DNA from 4 places in the Clostridium aromativorans genome. Region 3 is predicted to be linked to each of the others. Evidence: riboswitches for the same ligand, from Rfam matches in the RefSeq annotation. Region 3 holds a riboswitch; each other region holds the start of a gene.
What was found. A riboswitch is a leader RNA that binds a small molecule or an ion and turns the genes downstream of it on or off. The one in region 3 is predicted to bind S-adenosylmethionine.
Positions count from the first base shown of each region.

Region 1 (5,413 bases), on a different contig from region 3:
CATGTACTAGCAATTCACTTTCTAGACACATCTCGTATAATTGAACCAGTACTTCTGACAATGAGGGAATAAATTGGGAGTCTAGTATGCCAATTTCAGGAAGAACCTGCCACAGAATCAAAATCACTATTACTCCAAAATATTTCAAAATATAATAATGAAGGCCATTTTTAATTTCATATATTTCCTCATGCACGGTCTTATATTACTCCCCTCAATTTAAAATCATCATACAGAAACTTCTGCCTGTCTTTTATCAGCATCTCCGTGAAGCAGTTCCCATATCCTATTCCTATTGGAATTGAATTCCTGGGAAGTTCTGATTTGAGAATTGATTCTTGGTCTAGGAAGTTTTACATTTATGATTTCCTTGATTCTTCCCGGATTAGTTGCCATAACAACCACCCTGTCTGCAAGAAAAACAGCCTCCTCTATACTGTGGGTAATAAATACAATGGTTTTATTGGTCTTCTCCCATATATTCAACAACTCTTCCTGAAGTGATTCCCTTGTCTGTGCATCCACCGCAGCAAAAGGCTCATCCATAAGCAGCACTTCAGGATCATAGGCCAGTGCTCTGGCAATAGCAACTCTCTGCTTCATTCCTCCTGAAAGTTCATGTGGATACCTGTTTTCGAATCCCTTTAGTCCCACTAAATCTATGAATTTTTCACTTATCTTTTTTCTCTCTTCTTTAGGTATCTTTTTTATCTCAAGGCCAAATTCAATATTTTTTTCTACAGTCCTCCATGGAAACAGTGCATACCCCTGCAAAATGATTCCTCTATCCAGTGCAGGTCCTGTGATCAATTTTCCATCTATATATACATTTCCAGAAGTAGGTTTTGACAATCCTGCCAGTATGTCCAGAAAGGTTGATTTCCCGCAGCCGCTGGGTCCCACCACTGTAATGAATTCGCCTTTTCTCACCTTTAAATTAAAATTATCCACTGCTATAAACTTTTCATTGCCCTGTCCATTTTGTGACCTTACATCGTAGACTTTTCTTATATTATCTACAACAATTTTATACTGCTTATCCTTCAGATTTACACTTTCCTGTTTTGACTTTTCAATTATCTTACTCATTTAAAACTCCCCTTCTATAAATTTGAGTATGATTACATTATTCTTTAACTACATAATTTGGCTGTGACCCTAAATTTCCATACTTGTCAAACTCATGAGTAACTATATCACTGACTTTCACCTTTGCATTTTTAGGAAGTGCACCGCTTGTCTTACTTCCATCTATCCACTGCTGTATATCCTTGTCCTTTATAACCCCGTCATCTGCATAATAGTGGTTGGCACTTACAGGTACTCCTATGGCATCTGATACCCATTGGTTGACTTTAGCACGTTCCTTTGGAACAGGTATGCTTTTGTTTATATACCTTTCTGCCTTTTTAACCGCCACTATAAATTTGGCAACTTCATCTGGATGCTGTTTTATAAATTTATCAGAAAAATAGTAGAGATAAGTTCCTCCGTTTTCACCAGCTATAGGTCTGCTTGTAGTCAATATATTCCCTATGCCGCTTTCCTCGATGGATTTATAAAAAGGCGGATGAACTACTGCAATTTGAATAAGTCCCTTTTTTAAAGACAATACCTGTTCTATATCCGGCATCTGAATCCACTCAATTTTATCCAGGGAGATGTTGTTTTTAGCAAATAATATATCTGACAGGAAATCTACGCAGGAATTTCTTGAATTGGCACCTACTTTTACTTTCCCTGGATACTTATTGATATCTGCCAATGTTTTTATAGGCCCGTTTTTATTACTTATCCACCACATATGCTGAAGATGGGTGTCAGTTACGCTGTCCGGAGGTTCCACAATAGATCTGGCCACCCCTTTCACCTTTGCACCTCCTTCAGCTGCAATTGCCAGATTGTTAGGATGAGCATCTCCAAAATCATTATTTCCATTTAATATTGAAGGAAGACGCTGTGCCGGTTGAGTATCTCCTGTGTACTGTATTTTTAATCCCTGTTCTTTAAAATATCCCAGCTTATCTGCCACTATAATAGGTGCAGCTGTACAATCCTTCCTGCTCCAGGTCTTAAGAACTTGAAGTTCTCCGCTTTTTTTCGTTGAAGCCTGCTTCTCTCCTCCACAGCCGGAAAAAAACGATGCTGCCAAAACTATTGAAACCACTGTTGAAATTAACCTTTTACTTTTCAATTGAAAATCCCCCCAAAATAATTAAATTTTTAAGATACAAAAGAATCCTGTTTCCACACTACAACTTTTTTTCTGCAAAACCTATGGCTTTATTTATAAATATACCCAACAGGGCAATTGTAAGCGCTGCTGCAAACAGCCTGTTAATTTGGAAATTAACTTCTGAATTGAGCACCATCCATCCAAGTCCTGCGCTTGCTCCTATCATTTCCGCAGCTATGAGCATCAAAAATGCATTACCTGCACTCATCCTGAGTCCTGAAAATATACTTGGAGCAGCTCCCGGCAAAACTACTTTCCAAAAAAGTTTTATTTTCGATGTGCCCATGTCCTGAGCTGCCTTAACCAACAGCGGATCTATAGTTTTCACTCCCGTTATAGTACTAAATAATATAGGCCATATGGACACCCAGAATATTATAGAGATCTTGGCGACTTCTCCTATTCCAAAAAGAAGTATAAAAACCGGGAACAATGAGAAAGGATTTACCTGCGCCAGAATCTGCAGCAACGGATCCAGTATTTCCTCCAGCTTTCTAAATCCTCCTGCAAGTAAAAATCCCAGAGGCACGGCTATAATTCCGGCCAACAAAAATCCCACTCCAGCTCTTAAAAGACTTACTTTTACATGAACAAGCATTTCATTTTTGAGCGTAAGACTCACAATAGTACCCACTGTTTCTGTAAAAGTAGGTATAAATTGATGATCAACTATCCCGAGTATAGGTGCAACCTGCCAGAAAACCAGAAACAGCACTACAGCTATACTTTTTCTAAAAATTTTGCTCAGTATTTTCCCTGCATTTTTTTCATGACTTTTATTTTCCAGATAAGTTTTACTATCTATATCCATTCATTATCATCCTCCTTTTTATCTAAATATTTCAAAATACAAAAAACACCAGAAGCTTACATCTAACAAGAAATAAGTCTCTAGTGTTTCTAGTCAACTCTTTTCAATATTATTATCAAATCTCAATTTTTACAAAATACATACACACTAATTTCTCCTGCAAATAAAAAACTTTCCTGCAAAGATAAAATACAAGAAAGTACTTGTTCTCTCATCTTTCAGACATATAATCTGCTGGAATTAGCACCGTTAAATAAATTTAGGTTGCCGGACGTCATAGGGCCAGTCCCTCAATCTCTCTTGATAAGAATTTTGTTTATTTTTCTATATAAGGCTAATTATATAATCTAATACACATATTGTCAAGAATTTGAGGTAATTTTTTTAATTTCTCTTTCAGCTTCATCCAGCTGATCTTCGCCAAACACTTTAATACCGTTCCTTCTCAGCAATTCAGCAGTAACACCTTGGCCTGACTTTTTAACACCCTTAAATGTACCATCAAATATATACAAGCTCCCGCAAGAAGGGCTGTCTTGTTTTAAAATAGCAACGGAAACATCATTTTCTTTTGCAAGAGAAAGAGCTTTCTGTGCTCCACTTTTATATTCATAAGTCACATCAACACCCTTGCCAGTGACTACCCTATCTCCTTTTCTTTGGGAATCCGGCCTCGGCACAGGAAGTCCTCCAGATACTTCTGGACAAATTCCTATAAGCAGCCCCTCTTTAGCCCACCTTAAAAATCGCGGATCATGACAGGCTACATCTCCATTGTCATAACGTACCTTCTCTCCAAGTAAACACGCACTCACCAAAATTTTTCCCTTCATTAAATCATAACCTCCATCTGAATCTAAGAATCGCTTGATTTATCAACCTGACTCATCAATTTTACTGCCTTTTCTATGCCCTCTTCTATAGTACTGTACATCTGAAATACCTTTATCCCCTTCTCATGAAGCCTAATTACAGGTTCGAAGCCAATACGCAGTACAAGCACTCCATTACAGTCCTCTATGCACTTTATAATACCCGATATCCTATCATCATGTCCAGTACATTCTTGTTGGCCATTACAATACCTCTCCACATCCCTTTTCTCATAAAATTTAATATTCTCATCTAATACATCATATATATAAAACTGAGATACATGCCCAAAATGTTCATCTACATAATCTCCGGAACTGCTGGCCACTGCAAATCTATAACCTCTGTTCACCTTACCTGTTTTATTGTCATCTTTATATATTTTCTCAGATTTGTCAATAGAAATTACATTTTTCTTATAATTCCTAAATTGAGCCGATACATCCTCATTCAAACTCCCTATGGCATCTGCCCTGCACTGCCTGCAGTGATACATCTGTTTTAAATAGGGCTCACATTTTTTCCTCATGCTTTTCAATTCAGATTCATCTACAGTATCCCTGTTTTCAAATACACTTCCCTTTACAGGTATAAGAGGCATTATATTTGTCATATAGGCACCACATTCCTTAACTTTTTTTACTATTTCAGGAATGTGAGCATCATTGATTCCCTTTATCATCACAATATTTACTTTGCACACAATACCTTTTTCTGTAAGATATCTAAGACCTGTAAGCTGATTGTCAAGTAGAATTTTTCCTGCCTGCGGCCCTACAAAAGTGCTTCCCCTATAGTTTATATATTTATAGATCTGTGCGTCTATTTCAGGGTCTACAGCATTTATGGTTATTGTAACGTGTGTGACTCCCAATTTTATCAGTTCCTCCGCATAAGCAGGAAGCATCAATCCATTGGTGGAAAGGCAAAATGTAATATCCGGGCATTCTTCTTTTATAAGTTCTATGGACTTTTTGGTTTCTTCAAAATTTGCAAGTGGATCTCCTGGACCAGCTATTCCAACCACCGTCAAATTTTTTATTTTATTTTTTACTATCTTGAATTTATCTCTTGCTTCCTCTGGGGATAGAATTCCACTTGTAACTCCAGGCCTGGATTCATTTACACAATCATATTTTCTATTGCAGAAATTACAGCTTACATTGCATTTTGGAGCTACAGGTATGTGCATTCTAGCATACTTATGTGCAATACAGTTATAGCAGGGATGTTGAAATGTCTTTTTTTCAATCTCCCTTGCAAAATTTATAGGCATATCTTATTATCTCCTTTTTTGCATAATTAAAATATAAAAAGGCCAGACAAACTTAAAAATTTAGTTTGCCTGGCCTCCAGTATTTCTGGTCAACCTTTCATAAAAATTCACAGCATTTGTGGCTTAAGAATATACAACCACCTTATTTAATTCTTCTTTTATCTTATCCACTTTATCAAGGCTTTCCCAGGGCAGCTCTATATCGGTTCTTCCGAAA
Region 1 covers NZ_JAJJPB010000011.1:90,817-96,229, reverse strand. Annotated here, with positions in the region: gene LN736_RS10150 (ABC transporter permease) at 1-196, opposite strand, end outside; gene LN736_RS10145 (ABC transporter ATP-binding protein) at 229-1,089, opposite strand; gene LN736_RS10140 (ABC transporter substrate-binding protein) at 1,127-2,194, opposite strand; gene LN736_RS10135 (ABC transporter permease) at 2,253-3,047, opposite strand; SAM riboswitch class I at 3,256-3,357, opposite strand; gene LN736_RS10130 (DUF523 domain-containing protein) at 3,410-3,880, opposite strand; gene nifB (nitrogenase cofactor biosynthesis protein NifB) at 3,904-5,196, opposite strand; gene metK (methionine adenosyltransferase) at 5,320-5,413, opposite strand, start outside.
Region 1: another riboswitch for S-adenosylmethionine. It lies ahead of LN736_RS10135 (ABC transporter permease); the one in region 3 lies ahead of LN736_RS00510 (YbaK/EbsC family protein).

Region 2 (5,413 bases), on a different contig from region 3:
GCTCTATCTATGAATTCGTCATTTAACTGAACAGAAACCATGTCTGGCATTTCTACATTTTCTATTTTTAAAATTTTTGTTACAGTGACTCCCTCCTTTATATCTTTAATTTTACCATTAATTGTTACTTTCATGATACCCTCCTCGTTGTTCATTTAACATTTTTATCTTCTAACCATTTTGGAAAAAAGAATTTACACTTAATTTAAACTGTGACAAAATAAAAAACTTTCCTGTTATAATTTACAAGAAAGTCATTTTTATAATTAATTTTCTCATCTTTCAGGCAAATTATATAACCCGCTGGAATTGGCACCTTTGAAAATAATCGGGTTGCCGGGCATCATAGGGCCAGTCCCTCTGCCTCTCTTGATAAGAATTCAATGTTTAATTTATTAAATACTAACACATTTAAAATAAATTTGTCAATAAATTTATTTTTGTCGTATTGACACCTACCTCCCTTTCGTACTATATTTTTATTAGGTTCTTAGATGCAGAAAGAGTTTGATTGCAAAGAATACTTTTCTCAATAAGAATTAAGAATTCAATTTTGGTAGATTTTCGATTTATCCGAAAATCTTCATAATTGTGCATTGTAAAATGTGAATTGTACATTGACTAAAGTATACAATAATGATAAAAGGTATGATGTTATGATAGACAATTACAGATTATTTAGAGATCTAGCTTCAGAAGAAAAAGAAATATTCAATTTAATACAAAAAAATGGTGTTATGACCAAGAATGAAATCTTATTTAAAACAGGTATGAAATTGACTACGCTGAATCGAGTTATGAACCCACTTGAAAAAAAATCCATTTTGGTTCAAAAATGTATGGGCGAATCTACAGGCGGAAGGAAACCTGTGCTGTATGATGTAAATGTGTGCAGGTTTTATATTATGGGCATAAGTATATGCAGCACTCATGTGCAGGTATCTATAGTGAACTTGAGAATGGAAATTTTTTATAAAAAGGGCTTTTATATCGATTATTGCAATTCTTGTGATGAAGTCATAGAAGAAATTCTCTATATTATAAAGAGTGCCTATGAGGAATTAAATCTAAAACTTCTCCAGCTTGTGGGAATTGGGCTTGCAGTTGAAACGGGGTTTTGGGATAATGAGCGCATAAGTAGAATACTTGAAGAAAAGTTGGGGTGCAGTGTAACCAGCGGTAATTGTGCAGACTCAGCTGTTACTGCGGAGTATTTTTATGGAGCAGGAAGGAATTTTGAAAATATGGCTTATTTTGATTGTGGTGCTAGACTGAAGCAGGCGGCAGTCATACAGGGGAGGATTATGAGATCATCCGGAGATAATGAGTATGCCTTTGAACATATGATTGAAAACATTTATGGTTATATTGATTTTAATGAAGTGTATTCAAGGAGTATGAAAAATTGTGGAACATCTGAAAAATTTATTTTAGATGCCGCATCAAAACTGGGAAAAAGCATTGAATCCTATACAAATTTATTGAACATTGAATGTATTGTATTAAGCGGATTTCTGATTGATTTTGATACGTTTTATGAAACCTGTATAAAATATATTCCTGAAAGAGTATCCGTAAAAAGATACGGATATTTTAAAGAAGACTCGGTTTCAGTAGGTGCAGCGGCTCTTTTTCTTGAAAGGTGTATTGATAATAAAAATTCAAAATATAAAAAAATTGTTGTTGACAAAGTATTTTAAAAGTTATATCATATACGTAAATTAAAAATGAATAATGAATAACTTCTTATCAAGAGTGATGGAGGGACTGGCCCTATGATATCCGGCAACCTGAATAGATTTTGTATTCAATGGTGCTAATTCCAGCAGGTATACCCTGAAAGATGAGAGACAAGAGGATATGACTTCCTGTGGTTTCTCCACAGGAAGTTTTTTTATTGGACTGACTAGAAAAACTAGAGGTCAAGTTGAACTTATTATAGAGATGGATTATATAATCTCTACTTAGTAAGTTATACTTGGCCTTTTATTGTGTATTAGTGTATCTACTTGATAAAATAAATGGAGGTTAGGATGTGATATGAAGATTTAAAATATAGAATAGAGAAATTTCAAATACTTTTTACCAAAATAGTAAAAAGGGTGTAAATAAATGAATTGAATTCTGTAGTGATTCTAAATTATGACAATTTCAATGTTTACATATTTAAAATAATATGAGTTGAATTATAAGGAGAAAATAAAGATGAAGGCAGCAAATATAAAAATTAACTCTTATAAAGAATTAAAAATTTTAGGGAATGTAATTATTGCATTGATAGTCCCAGTAATGTTATTGATATTATGGCAGGTGTTAAGTAGTAAGGGGTTGATTAAACAGTCAGTTCTTCCTTCTCCATCCAAAATATTCTTAACTTTGATTGACATGATTAAAAGTGGAGAACTTCTTAGAAATTTATATGTAAGTGTAGTTAGAGTTATAAAAGGATATTGTATAGGTGCAGCCTTAGGAATAATTTTTGGAATATTTATTGGGTTATTTAGAATAGCAGAGAGAGCCATAGATTTACTGATACAATTTTTAAGACCAATTCCTATTGTTGCATGGGTACCAGTTCTTATTTTGTGGATGGGTATTGATGAGGCATCTAAAATAACTGTAATAGTAATTGGCAGCTTTTGGCCAATATTAATAAATACAATTTATGGTATAAAAAGTACTGATAAAAAATATTTAGAGATTTCCGAAATATTGGAAAAAAATGAATTTGAAAAACTAATAAAGATAGTTTTTCCTTCTGCACTTCCGTCAATTTTTACAGGACTTCGCATCGGAATCGGAAGTGCATGGATGAGTGTTATTACAGCAGAAATAATAGCTGCTACTTCTGGAATAGGCTATGCAATATCTTATGCAAGGGAGTTATCACAGCCTGATGTAATGCTGGTTGGAGTTTTCTCAATAGGGGTAATTGGATTTTTGATAGATTATTTCATAAAAAAATTACAGTATGTAATTGTAAAATGGGATGTTAATAATGGAAATTAGGAAGGGAGTATAAATATTTTGAATAAACAAGAAAATTGTAATGCTATTGAGATAAAAAATTTAAATAAAAATTTCAAATTAGATGGCGGAAACCTTAATGTGTTAGAAGATATAAACCTGTCAGTCAAAAAAGGAGAATTTTTAAGTATTGTAGGAGCAAGTGGATGTGGAAAAAGCACGTTGCTGAGAATAATAGTCGGATTGGATAAAGATTATAGCGGAGCTATTTTTTCTTATGGTAAACCTGTTAATGGACCAGGAATAGATAGGGGAATGGTATTTCAGGAAGCAAGACTTTTTCCATGGCTTACAGTAGAAAAAAATGTAGAATTTGGGATAAGTGAGAAAATGTCGAGTGAAGAAAAAAGAGAATTAGTTTATAAACAACTTGAATTAGTCGAACTGACTGGCTTTGCAAGATCATATCCAAATCAGCTTTCAGGAGGGATGAAACAAAGAATAAGTATTGCAAGGGCACTTATAAATAAACCAAAACTGCTATTGCTTGACGAACCATTTGGAGCGCTTGATGCTATGACACGTATTAATATGCAACAGGAGATTCTAAAAATATGGGAAAAGGAAAATACAACCATGATACTTGTAACCCATGATATAGATGAAGCAATTTATCTTGGAGATAGGGTTGTAGTATTATCAAAGAGGCCTGGAAAAATTAAAAAAATAATACATGTAAATTTGACGAGACCTAGGGATAGAGGTAATTATGATTTTACGCAGATTAAAAGTGAAATATATGATGAGTTTTTTACGAAAGTTGATAATCCATTTTCATGTAGTATGTAGATTTAAAATATAATGGGAGAGAGAAGTAAATTAGCTAATATATTTATTTGGAATATTCATAATAATGGTAAGATTATACTTTTAATTGGATTGAAAAATCTCAATTTAATCACTGAGATTTTTTTATAACTAAAATTAATGAAAATATTTAAATAAAGGAGACTTAATAAATGAGCTATTATAGTTATTTGGAATGTTCAAAATGTGGTAAAAAGTACTCAAAGGATGAACCTCATAATCTGTGTGAATGTGGCGGACCACTGCTGGTTAGGTATGATTTTGATGAGATTAAAAAAAATGTGGACAAAAATATTTTTAAGACAAGAAAGAAGGGGCTATTTAGATTTAAAGAACTACTTCCAATAGATGATGAGAATAATATAGTAACCCTTGGAGAAGGTGATACCCCTATAACTGAGGCTAGAACCTTGGGAAGAAGAATAGGATTTGAAAATCTGTATATAAAAGATGAGGGGCTTAATCCGACAGGAACGTTTAAAGCAAGAGGTGCTGCAGTTGGTGTGTCGAAGGCGAAAGAATTGGGCATAAAAACAATAGCTATGCCTACTGCGGGAAATGCGGGGGGAGCGTGGTCGGCATACTCGGCTAAAGCTGGCATTAAGCTTGTAGTTGCTATGCCGCAAGATGCTCCTGAGCTTGCTAAGAAAGAAGCATATATATATGGAGCAAAGACTTATCTTGTAAAAGGTTTGATATCTGATGCAGGTAAAATAATATCGAGAGGTGTAAAAAAGCATGGCTGGTTTGATGCTGCGACTTTAAAAGAACCCTATAGAATCGAGGGTAAAAAAACTATGGGAATTGAAATAGCAGAATATTTTGACTGGGAATTTCCTGATGCCATACTTTATCCTACAGGAGGAGGTGTTGGAATAATTGGTATATGGAAGGCATTCAATGAGTTAAGGCAACTGGGATGGATAAAAGATAAAATACCAAAACTTATTTCTGTTCAGGCAGAAGGTTGTAATCCTATAGTTAAAGCTTTTAATAAGAAAAAGGATGTTTCTGAATTCTGCAGTGGAGCAAATACTATTGCAGGTGGTATACGTGTTCCCAAAGCACTGGGAGATTTTATAGTATTAGATGCCATAAAAAAGAGCGGAGGTACGGCAGTTCAGGTAAAAGACTCAGAAATTTTAGATTCTATAAATTTGATTGCTAGAACTGAGGGGCTATTTATATGCCCAGAAGGAGCGGCACTTGTTGCAGCAGTTGAAAAGCTTAGAAAAAGTAATTTCTTAAAATCCAATGAAAAAATTGTGCTTTTAAATACTGGGAGTGGATTGAAATATCCTAATTTGGTTAGTGAAAAACTTCCTGTAATTGAAATTGACAATGATATTTAAAAAGGAGATGGTTGTTGTGAAAAAAATATTTTCCATAGTTGCAATACTACTTATAAGTATATTCGCATTTTCAGGCTGCGGACAGACAAATAACACTTCAAGCAGTAAAAAACAAAGTGATTCAAAACCTAAAGAGATAAATATAGGATTTCAGCCGGGAATAAATCATTCACTTTTGATTATTGCTAAAAATAAAGGATGGTTTGATGAAGAATTTAAAAAGGATA
Region 2 covers NZ_JAJJPB010000003.1:112,421-117,833, forward strand. Annotated here, with positions in the region: gene thiS (sulfur carrier protein ThiS) at 1-134, opposite strand, end outside; SAM riboswitch class I at 273-379, opposite strand; gene LN736_RS04740 (ROK family transcriptional regulator) at 606-1,700, shown strand; SAM riboswitch class I at 1,744-1,850, shown strand; gene LN736_RS04745 (ABC transporter permease) at 2,206-3,009, shown strand; gene LN736_RS04750 (ABC transporter ATP-binding protein) at 3,025-3,816, shown strand; gene LN736_RS04755 (threonine synthase) at 3,987-5,186, shown strand; gene LN736_RS04760 (ABC transporter substrate-binding protein) at 5,194-5,413, shown strand, end outside.
Region 2: another riboswitch for S-adenosylmethionine. It lies ahead of LN736_RS04745 (ABC transporter permease); the one in region 3 lies ahead of LN736_RS00510 (YbaK/EbsC family protein).

Region 3 (5,413 bases):
TTCATCTTTTTCACTCAATCCGTAAAAAGAAAAAAGATATATTATAGTGTTCTGTTCTATATCCCTTTTATAAGAAACTTTTTTGCATGGAAAATTTTTTTCAACTATTATTTTATTTCTACTAAACTCCTTATATTTCCATACTCCAAAATATTTTAGAACCAAATTATAGATTTTCTCATGTTCATAGAAAGAAACCACTGATATAAAGCAATTATTGGGTACATAATATCTATTGTAAAATTCAATCAGATCATCTCTTTGAAATTTACTTACACTATCTTCATTTCCTGTTATATCATATCTCAGAGGCCCTTTTTTGAATGCCAATTCATTTGTTTTTCTAAAACTATATTCTTCAATATCGTCTTTGTTGGTTCTTATTTCAGAAAGTATTACATCTCTCTCTTTTTCAATTTCATCTGCGGGAAATATTGAATTCATAAGCATATCAGAAATAATATCTAAAGACTTTTCTAATTCTATCCACAATGCTGTAATGCTATACACTGTAGAACCATTATCCGTATAAGCATTGTATTCTCCACCTAAGGTTTCTAAATTCACATTCAATCTTTCATTATTTCTAGATTTCGTGCCCTTAAAAAGCATGTGCTCAATAAAATGGGATATACCTTTTTCATCAATGTTTTCATATATGGCGCCAATTTTAATGCCAGCATGTAAAGCCATTATTTGTGTATCCTTCTTTATAGTGATAAGTTTTATACCATTAGGCAGAACACTTTCTTTAGCATCAAACATATGAAATTCTCCTTTAATTCATCAGTATATTCTATTATAGTTTATATCATTATAAATAAAAAGTATTTAAATCAAATTAAAATTTGATAATATGTATATACTATGATATGATAAGTTTTGTTTTGTAATATAAAAAAGAAAGAGGAATTTTAATGAAAAATATTGATTTTAATAATTTAGGCTTACATTCTAAAGTCCTCCAGGCCATAGATAATATGGGATTTGAAGAGCCTTCTCAAATTCAAGCGGAATCAATTCCCATAATATTAGAGGGAAAAGATGTAATAGGTCAGGCACAAACAGGTACGGGAAAAACCTTGGCCTTTGGAGCACCAATGCTGAGTAAAATTGATTGCAATAGTAAAAACATTTCATCTATAATAATCACGCCTACTCGAGAGCTTGCCATTCAAGTAAATGACGAACTATCCAGAATTGCCAAATTTAGAAAAATATCACTGCTTCCAATATACGGCGGTCAGCCCATAGAGAGGCAAATTAAAGCCTTGAAAAGAGGCATAGATGTAGTAGTAGGCACACCTGGGAGAATATTAGACCACCTACATAGAAATACCCTGGATTTAAGCAGTATACAATTTCTGATAATAGATGAGGCAGATGAAATGCTGGATATGGGTTTTATAGATGATATAGAAGATATAATCAAAGCCTGCAATTCAAATAGACAGACACTGCTCTTTTCCGCTACCATGCCAAATCAGATAAGAAAATTAGCCTCAAAATACATGAAAAGCGATACAAAATATATAGAAATAGCTAAAAACACGTTAACTGTTGAAAAAACAAAACAGTATTACTATGAAATAAAAAACAAAGATAGGTTCGAATCTCTATGTAGAATTTTAGATGTAGATGAACCCTCCAGTGCTATCATATTTTGCAGAACTAAACGCGGCGTAGATGAATTAGTAGAAGGCCTCCAGTCAAGAGGATACAATGTAGAAGGTATGCACGGAGACATGGGGCAAAATCAGAGGTTGAACACACTTAGAAAATTCAAAGATTCCTCCCTGGACTTTTTAGTTGCCACTGACGTAGCTGCCAGGGGAATAGATGTTGAAAATGTATCCCATGTAATAAATTATGATCTTCCCCAGGACACCGAATCCTACGTACACAGAATAGGAAGGACTGGAAGAGCCAATAAAGAGGGAATTGCCTATTCTCTGGTAACTCCCAAAGAATATATGCTGTTAAAGCAGATAGAAAAATTCACTAAAAGCAAAATAAAGAGAAAAGAAATTCCTACAGTAGATGATATATTTGAAGCTAAATATAAAAATATAGAAAAAAAGATAAGAGATGTTATATCGGAAAACAATTATAAAAATTTTGTTCCAGTAGCAATGGAATTGGATGAAGAATACAATTTGGTGGATGTGGCTGCTGCCCTTATGAAGATAATTTTCGAAAAGGAATTGAGTTTTAATTATAAGGAGAATTCCATAAACATAGAAGAGGAAAATATGAGATTATTTTTTTCCATAGGAAGAATGGATAATATAACTCCAAGAAAGCTGTTGAAATTCATAGCTGAAACCTCTTCAGTGGAGGCCTATGAAATAGGAGATATAGACATACTAAACAAATTTACCTTTATAAGCGTTCCCGAAAGAGTTGGAAACATCATACTTAAAAAATCCAATGGTAAAAAGCTTCAAGGCAGAAGAGTTTCTGTAGAACTGGCAAAAAATAAAAAATCCCATCGTTAAATTAATTTGTCCTATAAGAGCCATGTGAAACCCTGTAAATATCATGAAATATATCCCTATGGTTTCTTTTAGGACTTTTATCCAATATTGACAACAACAACATCAAAAATAGAATTTTAACTCAAAATGTATAAAATAAGTTGGAGGAACCCATATGAATAAATTAAATTTTAAAGGCAGTGCAATGTTAAACCCAACTCCAGTGGTCCTTGTGGTTTCCAAAAGCATATCCAATAAATTAAATATTTTTACAGTGGGATGGGTAAGCACTGTATGTACTAAAAAACCCATTGTCGCCATGGGAATAAGACCTGAAAGGCTTTCTCATAAATACATTAAAGAAAGTGGACAATGTTCTATAAATCTTCCTACAAAAGATATGACTACAATTGTAGATTATTGTGGAGTTGTTTCTGGAAAAAAGGAAGATAAAATCAAACATTTTAATCTTAAACTTAACAAAGGCATATCCATCTCCACTCCATCTCTTGAAAGATCTCCAGTAGCCCTGGAGTGCAAATTGCTGTCAATTACACCTCTTGGAACTCACGATCTATTTTTGCTGGAAATTTCAAACGTAAAAGTGGATAAAAATCTGCTTGATTTAAACAATAAAATACATTTCGAAAAAGCGAACCTTATCTGTTACAGCCATGGAGAATACTACAGCCTAAATTCAAAACCTCTTGGCCACTTTGGATATTCAATCAAGAGAAGAAATAAAGCCCCAAGATAAGGGCTTTTATTTGATCATTTACAGTATTAACTAGCTCTCACAAACATCTATCCACTGTCCATTTACCAAATTGCCAATTACCTCTGGTTTTATTTTAAGGGCAAACTCTTTAGATCCAGCAGCAGGGTATACATATTCAAAATCCCTTATAGATTTATCCAAATATACTTTAATAGGGTTTTTCAATCCAAAAGGACACAGTCCTCCCACAGGATGACCTGTATCTTCCAGCACCTCATCATGACTCAGCATTTTAGCCTTAGTTTTAAAAAACTTTTTGTATTTTTTATTACTAACTCTTAAATCCCCTCTCATAACTATTAATATATCATCATCTTTAACTTTAAATGCCAACGTCTTTGCTATATATTTTGGCTCCGTATGTATGGTTTCTGCAGCCTGCTGAACAGTAGCACCACTATCAGGAAGTTTGAATACTGGATTTTCCATTCCCCTATCTAAAAAATAATTAACTACACTTTCTACACTCATCTTCAATTCCTCCAATTTTTTATCAAATAATTCTTAAGTTCAAGAAATGACATCCATGATTATACATTGTAAACTGTGAATCAAGAAAAGATAGCCTTCAGATAAAAAATCTCCTTATAGATAAGCTATAAGGAGATTTACATACTCATATATCTTATCTTCCAGGTATCACCTGCTGGAATTAGCACCTTAAAATATAATTTTAGGTTGCCGGACATCATGGGGCCAGTCCCTCAGTCTCTCGCGATAAGAATTTTAATATTAATTTTAAATACAGGATACCAGACTATCATTTGTTTGTCAACTCATGTTTTTGTAAAAAAATATTTCGCTAGATAAAATATCCAGCGAAATATTTATAAAATCTTTTCTATTTCCACATCATAATTTCCATCTGGAGATGCAACCGTCGCCCTTTCCCCCACTTTCATCCTAAATAAGGCTTTACCCAGAGGTGATTCTATACTTATTTTCATCTTTTTCACATCTGATTCTACTGAACTTACAAGAGTAACCTGTTCAACTTCATCTATATCACAAAATTTTACTTCTGCCGTTTTATTTATATCGAACACATCTTCATCCTGTGAACTCTCTATTATTACAGCATTTTTAAGTTGACTTTCCAGTTCCTGTATTCTAGTTTCAGTCATAGATTGATCATCTTTAGCTGCACTGTAATCGGCATTTTCGCTAAGATCCCCCTGTGCACGAGCAGATTTCAAGGCAGCTTTTATTTCCACCCTTTTAACCGTCTTTAAATATTCCAATTCCTGTTCAAGTTTTTTTTTGCCTGATTCTGTCAAAATTACATCTTGCATAAATAATTCACCTACTATTCTAAATTTTCCATAATGTAATCAAAAAACCAGCTATTTTTCATGGATTCGCTGTTTTTTTACGTGCTCATTTGCCTTACTATTTTATTATAATATTACTAATTAAATAATACAACCCAAGTTCCAGACAGTCTAGTAAAATTCAGGCCAGCCTTTTATAGATGATTCTTAAAATCAACATAATTATACCTATCAGTATCAATATTGAAAACATGTTGACACAATAATATTTACCATTATATAATATATTTAGTAAGGCATTTAAAAGACATACACACAATTATATTTGCAATTTTTGTATGTATGAGAGCATATGAATCTGAGAGAGTATTTACTTAGATTTTTATATGCTTTTTTTAATGAATAAATTTACAGTCAAGTGTATACAAGGAGGGAGGTTATTTATTATGAAAAATATAAAAGATATTTTTTTCATGTTGATTGGAACATTTCTTGTAGCTTTCGGTACCTATTTCTTTTTAGCTCCAAATCACATTGCCGCCGGTGGCACAAGCGGTATTGCCATAATTATAAACACATTGTTTCCAAATCTTCCTATTGGTCTGTTGATGATGGGAATGGAAGTTATATTATTCACTTTAGGAATTATAATAATTGGCCCTATATTCGGCGGGAAAACCGTATTCTGCAGCTTCTCCATATCTGCACTGATATTTTTCTTAGAAAAAATATATCCACATATAAAGCCATTTAGCAGTGATATTCTAGTTCAGCTTATATTTGGCATATTGATATGTGGAATGGGCATGGGTATAATATTTAATCTAGGCGCTTCAACTGGAGGTACGGATATAATCGCAAAAATAATAAACAAATATACAAAAATA
Region 3 covers NZ_JAJJPB010000001.1:107,471-112,883, forward strand. Annotated here, with positions in the region: gene LN736_RS00495 (M16 family metallopeptidase) at 1-765, opposite strand, end outside; gene LN736_RS00500 (DEAD/DEAH box helicase) at 918-2,498, shown strand; gene LN736_RS00505 (flavin reductase family protein) at 2,653-3,234, shown strand; gene LN736_RS00510 (YbaK/EbsC family protein) at 3,265-3,726, opposite strand; SAM riboswitch class I at 3,878-3,979, opposite strand; gene greA (transcription elongation factor GreA) at 4,083-4,547, opposite strand; gene LN736_RS00520 (YitT family protein) at 4,973-5,413, shown strand, end outside.

Region 4 (5,413 bases), on a different contig from region 3:
ACCTGATTAAAGAATAATGCGTTTATATTTGTAGTGATCTGCTTTTATATGATATAATACAATTTGCATGATCAATATTAAATAGTTATAAACTGTAAGTTAGGAGGAAATTTATATGTCAGGACATTCAAAATGGCATAATATACAGGCAAAAAAGGGTAAGGCAGATGCGAAAAAAGGTAAGATATTTACTAAGATAGGAAAGGAATTGGCTATTGCGGCTAAAACCGGTGGTTCAAGTCCAGATAGCAATGCAAAATTAAGAGATGTCATAGCAAAAGCTAAGGCAAATAATATGCCCCAGGATACAGTAAACAGGGCAATCAAAAAAGGCGCCGGAGAAATGGAAGGGGTAAGCTATGAGGAAATAGTTTATGAAGGATATGGACCTGGAGGGGTTGCTGTGATAGTAAAAGCATTAACTGACAATAAAAATAGAACGGCAAGCAGTGTAAGGGCTGCATTTTCAAGACACGGTGGAAATCTAGGAGCTAATGGATGTGTGTCCTGGATGTTTCAAACTAAAGGTCAGATTATTATAGAGAAAAAAGATGACATTGATGAAGATGATGTCATGATGAAAGCCCTGGATGCCGGTGCAGAGGATTTTGATGCCCAGGAGGAAGTTTTTGAAATAATTACTTCTGTAGAGGAGTTTGGGAAAGTCAGAGAAAATCTTGAGGGAAATGGACTTGATTTTTTGTCAGCAGAAATTACTATGATACCGGATAATACTATCTCTGTTGATATGGAAACTGCTGAAAAAGTTCAGAGATTAATAGATAAACTTGAAGACGATGATGATGTTCAGGATGTTTATCACAATGCTGATTTTCCTGAAGAATTTGAAGGGTAAAGGACCATATGAACCATCTTTGATATGGATATATATATAATATTCATATCAAAAGTGGTTTTTATTGTTAAATAATACGTTTTGCCTTATTCAGGCGCACAGCAGTGCTTATGTCCCATTTTGAGAAGTTGGGAGTAGCCAGCAATGGTAGCGTTCGGATAAAAACTAGGGGGATTATCCCCCAGTTTGAAAGCATTGTATTATTATAATCCGCATTTTTGCAATGCTTGTTTTAAGTCTTCAATGATGTCTTCCGCACTTTCAAGTCCTACACTGAATCTTATGTATCCATCTCTGAAATTTTCTGGATAGAAATTGATCCTTTCATCACTTGCTCCAGTGTATACAATCAGGCTCTCGTCATGTCCCAGGGAAACTGCCGGAACGATGAGCTCAAGTGAATTTATAAATTTATTATGGGTTTCCGCATCTGCTTTAAGTGCAAAAGCTATAATTCCTGAGTAGAGCTTCATCTGTTTTTTGGCAATTTCATGCTGCGGATGGCTTTCAAGACCCGGATATGCCACGAACTTCACTGAAGGATTTGATTCCAGATATTGGGCGACTTTGAGAGCGGTATGGCTGTGTTGCTCCATACGCAGGGGAAGTGTCACAACACCTCTCATTATAAGCCATGCATTAAAAGGACTTATAGTTCCCCCCAGATTCACCATAGCCTGGGCTTTAATTTTGTCTATGAGATCTTTTTTGCCCAGCACTGCTCCACCCATGGCATCACCATGTCCATTTATATATTTGGTCAAGCTGTGTATAACAAGATCTGCTCCCAGTTCAAGAGGGCGCTGCAGGTATGGAGAGGCAAATGTACTGTCAACACTAAGTAGAGCTCCTGCGGATTTCGCAATTTTTGCAATTTCTTCAATGTCGCTTATTCTCGTGGTGGGGTTTCCTGGAGTTTCAACATGAATGAGCCTGGTATTGGGGTGTATGGCCTTTTTTATTTCTTCTAGGTTGGAGGTATCTACAAGGGATGTCTCTATATTGTATTTTTCAGGGAGATATTCGTTTAACAGTCTGTAAACTGCTATGTATGATACATTTGAACAGATCACATGTGAATTTTTGTCAAGAAAAGTAAAAAACACACCTGCCAGTGCAGCGACACCACTTGCAAGGACCACGCAGTCTTCTGCACCTTCCAGTGCGGCAAGTCTTTGCTGAAGATAAAGTTGATTTGCAGAGGTGTTTCTGGTATATAATATCTGATTTGGATCACTCCAGTTGATTGAAGATGCATCTTCGGGAAGCCTGTAACAGTTTGCCATGGTTATTGGGCGCCTTATGGCCCTGGTTTCTTTATCAATACCATTTCCCACGTGAATGCATTTTGTTATAAAGCTGGTTTCTTTGCTCATAAATTTTCCTCCTTATTAATTGTGTATAGTATAAAATAAAAAAGCTGTTTTTCATAAGAAAAACAGCTTTAAAGTTACGACTTGAAAATTTTTCTTATCTTTCAGAATAATCTGTTGGAATTAACACCATACATTAAATAGAATGTTGGTTGTCGGGCATCATAGGGCCAAGTCCCTCCACCGCTCTTGATAAGATTTATTTATTAATTTTTTTAATAGTATACCTAAATAGGAATTTTGTCAAATATTTTTGTTGATGGAGTTAGGAACTTTTACTTTTCTATTTTAAATATGTACTATGTGTCATGAGATTTTCTCACCTATAATTTAGAATATAACAATTTTAATTGTAAAAAATAATAATAGCGACGATTTATGAGGAGTAATTTGTATGAAACGAATATTAGCTATTATTTTTGTAATTATAATGTATATGGATAATGTTGCTCTGGCTAAATTTGGAAATTATGAGGTTCATTTTTTAGGAGTTGGTCAGAGTGACTGTATTTTAATAAAAACTGATGATAAAAATTATCTTATAGATACAGGAGCTGCTTATTATACCAGGAGAATTATAAGATATTTGGATTTAAATCAGGTAAAAAGCATAGATGGTATAATACTCACTCATTATCACGATGATCACTATGAAGGCATAATTAAAATAGCTCAGTCCAGAAAAGTTTGTAAGGTGTATCTTCCAGATCATAGAAACTATATCCAGAATATTATGAGTGATAAGCTGAATAAAATGGGGGTGGATGTTGAATATATAAAAAGAGGTTGGGAAATTAAAAATTATGGATGCGTTCTTAAGGCAATCGGGCCGGTTCGTGAAAGTAAAACTGTAGAAAATAATAATTCTATAGTCCTGCAGGGAAAAGTAAATGGATTACAATATGTATTTGCAGGAGACTGTGAGAGATCAGAAGAAGAAGATATTTTAAAAACAGGCGAACTTAAAAAATGTGATGTGCTTAAAGTTCCCCATCATGGATTAAATACAAGTACTACGAATAGGTTTTTGGATAGGGTAGAACCTAGAGTGGCGATTATAACGAGTGATGGAGTGGGAACTCCGGATAAAAGAGTTGAAAACAGACTTATAAACAAGGGGGCAATAGTTTGGAGAATAGATAATCAAGGCAATATAGTCATTAAAAATGACATATTGTATTGCAGTAAAAATTATACCAGCATAAGATTGAAATAACATGTATAATTTTTATAAAAGTGTCTATAATATCCAGAAAAGGAGGGATATTGTGGATAGAAGAAAAATTCGCACGGCAATTTTAGTTGTTTTTACTATTTTAATTTTTGGATTGAGTTGTTATATATGTATAGTGGGATTTCAAAATATAAATATGGAAAAGAAATTAAGTCAAGCTAACAAGAATTCCTATGATACTGTAAAAGTGAATTCTTCCATAAACGGTGTTGTTGATAATGATGCCAGAGTAATATTCAAGATAAAATATGATAAAAGCGGAGAAGTTCAGATAGAAAAACAGGAATTGGCAGGAAAGTTAGCTGGCAAGAAGAAAAGTGAAGTTGAAAAAGCTTATAAGGATGTAGGATATAAGGTAGAAAAATTCAGTGCAGGAGAAATAGTGTTAATAAAAAATGTAGACAAATATGCTCCTAATAAATATGTATTGGGAATAAAAAATGGATTTATAGCTATATATAAAACAGATAAACAGGGAAATATGCTTATAGAAAATGAAAAAAGAGATATTACAAGTATAAGTACGAATAGGTTGAAAGAAGAAGATATTAAACTTTTGACTAAGGGAGACAAATATTTTCAGTGTAATACCAGAGAAGAAGCAGAAGCACGCCTTGAAGACTATGAATAGTAGCCTTTAAGGCTTTTTTAGGTAAAGGAGCCTGGTTCTATATAATTATCACTTGAACTGAGGTATTCAAAATGATAAAGTATAATATGTGCTATAATATTTATATGATTTTCAATATTTTACGGGGGAATTTTAGATGTATGAGTATATAAAGGGGATATATAGAGGCGTGAGTAGAGATTATATTATAGTTGAAAACAATGGCATAGGCTATAAAATAAATACGTCAGGTAGTACTATTGCTAACACCCCTAAAATAGGTGAAAACATATTGTTGTATCTGCAGCAAATAGTAAGGGAAGATTTTATAGGATTGTATGGCTTTCTGACGAAAGAGGAGATAAACATGTTCAATCTTCTTTTGACTATAAATGGAATAGGTGCTAAAGCAGCACTTTCGCTCCTATCCATAAGTAATGTTGCTAATTTAAAGTATGCTATAATATCTGGAGATGAAAAGAATTTAGTGAGGGCTCCCGGAGTAGGAAAGAAAACTGCGCAGAGAATTATCTTGGAATTAAAAGATAAAGTATCCCCAGAGGAAATCGGGGATCATGAGAATAATTGTCAAGAGCTTGGTGAAGGCAAAACCACTTCTGAAGTTGTAGAAGCTCTCAAGGCCCTTGGATACTCTGAAAAGGAGGCAAACAGTGCATTGAAAGCCATAAATAATAATAGTTCTATTGAAGTTATGATAAAAGAAGCTTTGAAATTTTTAATGGATTAGGCTAGGTGATGGGTGTGGAAAATAGAATAGTCACTCCATTTAATATGGAGGGTGATGCTGAAAACGAGCATAGTTTAAGACCTAAAAGACTTAGTGAATATATAGGACAAAACAAGGTGAAAAATAAGCTTAATATATTTATAGAAGCTGCGAAAAACAGAAAAGAAGCACTGGATCATGTGCTTCTCTATGGACCGCCGGGACTTGGGAAAACCACTCTTGCAAATATAATTGCCATGGAAATGGGAGGGAATTTGAAAGTTACTTCTGGTCCGGCTATAGAGAGAGCGGGGGATTTAGCTGCAATACTTACCAGTTTAAATGATATGGATGTGCTTTTCATAGATGAAATACACAGATTAAATAGAAGCGTAGAGGAAATATTGTATCCTGCTATGGAAGACTATGCACTTGATATAGTTATAGGAAAAGGTGCGGCTGCAAAATCCATAAGACTGGATCTTCCTAAATTCACATTAATAGGAGCTACTACTAGGATAGGACTTTTGACATCTCCACTGAGGGATAGATTTGGAATGTTATGTCCCATGGAGTTTTATGGAGAAAAGGAGCTCAGTGAAATTATAATTAG
Region 4 covers NZ_JAJJPB010000020.1:31,245-36,657, forward strand. Annotated here, with positions in the region: gene LN736_RS13720 (YigZ family protein) at 1-17, shown strand, start outside; gene LN736_RS13725 (YebC/PmpR family DNA-binding transcriptional regulator) at 116-856, shown strand; gene LN736_RS13730 (trans-sulfuration enzyme family protein) at 1,060-2,232, opposite strand; SAM riboswitch class I at 2,324-2,428, opposite strand; gene LN736_RS13735 (ComEC/Rec2 family competence protein) at 2,624-3,445, shown strand; gene LN736_RS13740 (hypothetical protein) at 3,498-4,094, shown strand; gene ruvA (Holliday junction branch migration protein RuvA) at 4,231-4,821, shown strand; gene ruvB (Holliday junction branch migration DNA helicase RuvB) at 4,836-5,413, shown strand, end outside.
Region 4: another riboswitch for S-adenosylmethionine. It lies ahead of LN736_RS13730 (trans-sulfuration enzyme family protein); the one in region 3 lies ahead of LN736_RS00510 (YbaK/EbsC family protein).